One region of the Exiguobacterium sp. s57 genome, then DNA from elsewhere that is predicted to be linked to it. Evidence: predicted binding sites of a transcription regulator. Region 1 holds the regulator's gene; the other holds the start of a gene.
The links. The regulator Rex, encoded in region 1, represses fermentation and respiration genes when NADH is low (regulators of the CRP and FNR family bind a similar motif). The targets are predictions, from matches to a motif close to TTGTGAAATATTTCACAA.
Positions count from the first base shown of each region.

Region 1 (3,214 bases):
GTGATGAACGCCGCGACCACGAATAGCGCAAAGTACGCGTACTTTCGAATCTTCGATAAGAAGTACGGGGTCACGACACCGATCCGGGTGAGGAACATCGTCACGACCGGTAATTGGAATAATAGACCGAACGGAATTGTCAGCTGCAACAAGAACGTGAAGTAATTATTGGCCCCGATGAGTTGTTCGAGTCCGAGGTCTTGCCCGAGGTCCGTCGAGATATCGAGGACGAGCGGGAACAACCAATAGTAGGCGAACGCAAGACCAATCAAGAACAATCCGAAGATGATCGGGATATAGGCAAGCGTGCCTTTCCGCTCATTCGGATGCAGACCGGGTGCGACAAATGCCCACACTTGATACAGTAGGAATGGGCTCGCCGCAATCAGGCCGATGACGAGCGCCAAGTTCAAGTAAATCATGAGTGGGTCCGCGACCCCAAAGGCGTTCAGTTCGAGCCCACGTTCGATGAGATCTTCTTGCAAGTACGCGAGTACATATTTGACACTCGGCAAAGCCATCAAAAAGAAGGCAAAGACGACAAATGCAGATAGCATCAGTCGTCTCCGCAGCTCTGTCAAGTGATCGGTGAGTTCCCGCTCTTGATCAGGTTGATGATTCATGGCTTACTGCTCTTTCTTTTCGATAGCTTTCTTGTCGTTCTTGTCGTTCTCGTCGTGCTCGTTCATCATGCCGTTCGTTGCATTTTTGAACTCACGAAGCGTCTGCCCGGCCGCGCGACCAAACTCCGGTAATTTCTTCGGTCCGAAGAGAATGAGTGCGATGATGGCGATGACAAATAGACTCACCCCACCTGGCATCCCGACGACGAGTGATGATGCTAGTAATTCCATTATTGATGGACCCCCTCAGCGGTTGGATAGTGTTGCATAAAGTAAATGAGTGACTGCAGCTCAATCGACAAATCGATGTGATGGACGCGAACGGTGTCCGGTACAGTGAGTCGTGCCGGTGTGAAGTTCAAGATACCCTTGATGCCGAATCGCACCAAGTCGTCTGCGACGGGCTGCGCATAGGCAGAAGGTACCGTCAAAATGGCGACGTCGATCTTGTTTTGCTTCATGATCTGTTCCATCTCATCGACGTGATGAATTGGGACGCCTGACATCGTCGTGCCGACTTTTGTCTCGTCTGCGTCGAACCCGACGACGATATGTGTGTTATTGTTTTTAAGGAAGTTATAGTTGACGAATGCCGTCCCAAGGTGACCGACCCCGACCAAGGCGACATTCGTAATCTCGTCCTGATTCAGTGTCTTTCGGAAAAAGTCTAACAGATACTGCACGTTATAGCCATATCCCTTTTTACCGAGCGCACCGAAGTACGAGAAATCACGGCGAATCGTAGCCGAATCGACCTTGACCGCCTCACTCAGTTCTGCTGAAGAGACACGTTGTTTCCCTGACGCATGCAGGCTTTGAATAAATCGATAGTATAGTGGCAACCGTTTGGCTGTCGCTTGTGGAATCTTTGGTTCGTTTTGACTCAACGGAAAGAGCCTCCTTTTTACGACACGTTACAAACGAATCTGAATTTCATACACCTTGATTGTAAACGAATTCACATGACCACTCAACGAATATACCTAAAATCGCTGAAAAATACAGTATACTAAATAGAGAGAAAGGGGTTTTTTCACTTGATCCTACTGCAAGTCAACAACTTATCCAAATCCTTCGGCGTCGAGCCGATTTTAGAAAACGTAAAACTCGAAATCCAGGAAGGTGAACGTGTCGCCCTCGTCGGTCGGAACGGTGCCGGTAAGTCCACACTTTTGAAAGTCATCGCTGGTGAATACAACTATGATTCCGGGGACATCATGAAGCCAAAAGACGTCACCATCGGCTATCTCGCCCAAGACTCAGGACTCGAATCCGACGAGACAATCTGGAACGAGATGCTCACCGTCTTCACGGACTTGATCGAGCAGGAGAAGACGCTCCGTCGCATGGAAGCCGATATGGGATCCGAACGAATCCTAAATGACGCCGCTGCGTACGAACGTCTCCTCTCTTCTTACGATGAAGAGCAGCATACGTTCAAAGAGCGTGGCGGTTACCAGTATGAAGCGACCATCCGCTCGGTCCTCCATGGGATGCGCTTCTATCCGGATGACTTCGAACGTCGCATCGACACGCTATCCGGGGGACAACGGACGCGTCTCGCCTTGGCGAAGATGCTCCTTCAAAGTCCTGACCTGCTCATCTTGGATGAGCCGACGAACCATTTGGACATCGAGACGCTCGCCTGGCTCGAGAAGTACTTGGGCGGCTATAAAGGAGCCGTCCTCATCGTCTCCCACGACCGGTACTTCCTCGACCGTGTCGTCTCGGTCGTCTATGAGCTGTCACGTCATCGGAGCCGTCGCTTCGTCGGGAACTACACGAAGTATCTCGAACAGAAGGCCGCCATTTACGAGCAAGAGAAGAAGCAGTTCGAGTCGCAGCAAGAAGAGATTGCCAAGATGCAGGATTTCATTCAGCGAAACATCGCCCGAGCGACGACGACGAAGCGTGCACAAAGCGTGCGGAAGCGTCTCGAGAAAGTCGACCGACTCGATGCCCCGGACGGTGACGAACGCAGCGCCGTCCTCTCGTTCTCCATCAAACGCCAGAGCGGGAACGATGTGTTGAGCGCGAGTGACCTCGCCATCGGGTATGAGGAAGAAATCGCCAAAAATCTCCGCTTCCAGCTGCAGCGCGGTGAATCCGTCGCGCTCGTCGGTCCGAACGGGGTCGGGAAGTCGACACTTCTCAAAGTGTTGACGAAACAACAAGCCGTCCTCACGGGTGAGATCCGTTACGGGACCGGCGTCGAGATCGGCTACTACGATCAGGAGCAACAAAACTTGTCTGACACAAACCGTGTCATCGATGAGATTTGGAACGACTGGCCGCTCATGCGTGAGCAAGAAGTGCGGAGTCTTCTCGGTCAGTTCCTCTTCAGCGGGGATGATGTCACGAAACGTGTCCTCGAACTATCGGGTGGTGAACGGGCACGTCTTACGTTAGCCAAGCTGAAGCTCGAGCAACCGAACCTCCTCATCTTAGACGAGCCGACGAACCACTTGGATCTCGACTCGAAGATGATTTTAGAGAATGCCCTCCTCGACTATCCGGGCACGATCCTTTTCGTCTCGCATGACCGCTACTTCATCGACCGTCTCGCGACACGTGTATTAGAGATCACGCCG
Region 1 is NZ_JACSKR010000006.1:7,644-10,857, reverse strand. Features, by position in the region: gene tatC (twin-arginine translocase subunit TatC) at 1-623, opposite strand, end outside; gene KNO98_RS12870 (twin-arginine translocase TatA/TatE family subunit) at 627-821, opposite strand; gene KNO98_RS12865 (redox-sensing transcriptional repressor Rex) at 854-1,510, opposite strand; gene KNO98_RS12860 (ABC-F family ATP-binding cassette domain-containing protein) at 1,661-3,214, shown strand, end outside.

Region 2 (3,214 bases), on a different contig from region 1:
TACCGTCAACTTGATGAAGTAATCGAGTTCATTTCTGACCGACCGCATCCTCTTGCTCTCTATCTCTTTACGGAATCGAAAGACGTGGAAAAAACAGTTATGAAACATCTTTCCTTTGGCGGAGGGTGCATGAACGATGTCATCATGCACTTGACGAATCCGAACCTTCCGTTTGGCGGAGTCGGCGAGAGCGGGATGGGGGCTTATCACGGTCGAACGAGTTTTGAAACGTTCAGTCACGCCAAATCGATTTTAAAGAATACGACAAAATTCGATTTACCAGTCCGGTATCCGAACTTCAAACCGGCAGAAAAATTGATTCGGTTGATTCAGCGTTAAACAAGCAGAGAGATTCGGGAGAATAGCCGAATCTCTTTTTTAAAGATTGTTTGAAATGTCACATACTTTTACGATTCTTCCTGTCACACTCTTGTATAATAAAGTCATAAATGGAACGGACGAATGAAATGTGGAGGGAGCAACGACTTATGTCAATGCAATGTGGAACGACTCAGCCGAACAGTTTTGTATTTTCAGATGAAACGAAACAACTGTTACTTGAAATGATGACGATTCAGCATCATCCAAAAGCAAGTATCGTGTGTTGGGAAGGCGAGAAGTGTGATAAGTTCTTTTACTTAAAGAGTGGTTCTGTTAAATTTACGAAAATCACGAAAAAAGGAAATCCACTCGTCATGTTCATGTATGGACCAGATGATTTCTTCGGTGAGTTCGATATCGTGGAAGCTTTCCCGAGTTCATACAGTATCGAGACGACAGAAGAAAGTACAATTGGAACGATTTCGAAACGTGAGCTAGAATCACTGATGCAACGCGATATTCGGTTTGCTGGAGAAATTTTACGCTGGACATCGATGATGCGGAAGCACTCGGAAATGAAAGTCCGCGACTTATTATTGTACGGAAAGCCAGGGGCGCTGGGCTCGACATTACTGCGGATGGCGGCCATGCATGGTGTAGAGGAAGAAGATACCATTGTGATTCCTCGTCATCCGTCCGATGGAGAACTGGGGCAATTGATTGGAGCTCCGCGCGAGACGGTGAACCGTTTGATCAGCCAGTGGCGAAAAGACGGAGTCATCAGTACAACAGCAAAATCGATCGTTATTCACGATGTTGATTTTTTGAAAGAGCTTTGTCACTGCGAGGGTTGTCCTGCTGGAATATGTCGTTTGTAAACCACCTCATGTGTAGGTGGTTTTTTTGTGGACTCCTTTTTAAAAATGTGAATTTTGTGTGTTGAAACTACGCAAAATTGATGTGATTGTCACTTTTGAAGTGATAAATGTCACATATTTTCACCTGAGCGATTGCGTACAATAAAGGTGGAAAAACAAGCGAAAGGGGTTTTACACGTGGAACATAAAGATGGACAAGAACCAAATCTTAAAGGAACGTTTACATCGGTCATGATTGTCGCAGGTGTCATCATCGCCATGTGGTCTTCGGTCTTTTACTTATTTGTTACTCGATAAACATACAGGGAGAAGGGTCTCGTCATGCATATTCATAAATTAGAAAAATATTGGCTTACGTTTGGTATTATCTTGCTTGCAGTTTTCTTGACTGTTCTAGGGGTATCTGCCTTCGCAGCGGGAAATCAACCTGCATCGGATGCGGATTTGATCGACCCAGCAAAAGTGAATCAGACGGCTCCGTTTGATCAACCGGGACTTCATCAAATTGGCGAGAATGAATACGAGCTCGTCATGATTGCACAAGCATTTACCTTTACACCAGGGAATGTCGAAATTCCAAAAGGTGCAAAAGTGACGTTCCTCGTGACGTCACCGGACGTCGTTCACGGATTTCAGTTGACAGGTACACCGGTCAATATGATGGTCGTCCCTGGACATATCAACTCATTGACGTACACGTTTGAGGAAGCTGGAGAATTTTTGATTCTTTGTAACGAATATTGTGGAACAGGACATCACATGATGTCGACTAAAATCAAGGTGGTGGAGTAAATGAACGATGTATCATCTAAACTGAAGCAATGGGAGATGGAGCGTGGAGTTCCGGTTCCGAGTATTGGAGCGAAAGAAGCGCGTCTTGCTTACGGTCACGTTCTTGTATCGATTCTCGCTGTCTTGATTGGTGCGTTGGCTGGTTTGATGCAGACGTTAATTCGGACCGGTGTCATTCCTGAAATTTTTGGATATTATCAGTTACTAACAGCTCACGGAATCATGCTCGGAATCGTCTTCACAACGATGTTCATCATCGGTCTATTATATGCGCTACTTTCGAAGTCATTCGGTCGCTTTGAATCGTTCCCGACCCGTGTCGCTTGGCTCGGTTTTTGGACGATGATTATCGGTGCTGTCATGATCACTGTGATGATTCTTGCTAATAAAGGGACTGTACTTTATACATTTTATGCACCGCTCATGGCAGATCCGCTCTTCTATGTCGGACTCGTCCTGTTCGTAGTCGGAACGTGGTTCTCCTCGTTCGCGATGTTCCGGATGTATGCAGATTACAAACGTGATAACCCAGGGGTTCATCCACCACTCCCGGCTTATATGAGTATTATGACGATGCTACTTTGGGTCATCGCGACACTCGGTGTCGCAGCGACGATTTTATTTCAACTCCTCCCACTCTCACTCGGGTGGAAAGATACAGTCGGTATTGAATTATCCCGTACATTATTCTGGTACTTCGGGCACCCGCTCGTGTATTTCTGGCTCATGCCGGCATATATTGTGTGGTATACGGTCGTACCGAAAGTAATCGGCGGAAAAATCTTCTCTGATGCGTTGGCGCGAATGGCATTCTTGTTATTCTTACTCTTCTCATTCCCGGTCGGATTCCACCATCAATTGACAGAGCCAGGGATTGAGCCGTTTTGGAAGTTCGTTCAAGTTATCTTGACGTTCTTAGTTGTCATTCCTTCGTTTATGACGGCGTTCTCGCTCTTTGCGACGTTCGAACTTCGTGGACGTGCGCTTGGTGCAAAAGGGTTGTTCGGCTGGGTGAAGAAAATGCCATATGGCGATGTTCGTTTCCTTGCACCATTCGTCGGGATGTTGTTCTTCATTCCTGCCGGCGCAGGTGGGATCATCAACGCTTCGCACCAATTGAACGCGATGGTCCACAATACACTTTGGGTCACAGGACACTTCCACATCACCGTCGGAACGGCTGTTGCCTTGACGTTCTTCGGGACGGCCTATTGGCTCGTACC
Region 2 is NZ_JACSKR010000005.1:126,166-129,379, forward strand. Features, by position in the region: gene KNO98_RS12355 (aldehyde dehydrogenase) at 1-339, shown strand, start outside; gene KNO98_RS12360 (Crp/Fnr family transcriptional regulator) at 489-1,199, shown strand; gene KNO98_RS12365 (cytochrome c oxidase subunit 2A) at 1,377-1,496, shown strand; gene KNO98_RS12370 (cytochrome c oxidase subunit II) at 1,521-1,991, shown strand; gene KNO98_RS12375 (b(o/a)3-type cytochrome-c oxidase subunit 1) at 1,992-3,214, shown strand, end outside.
Region 2: KNO98_RS12365 (cytochrome c oxidase subunit 2A) is a predicted target of Rex. The motif match lies at 1,298-1,315, and genes of this name have one in related genera.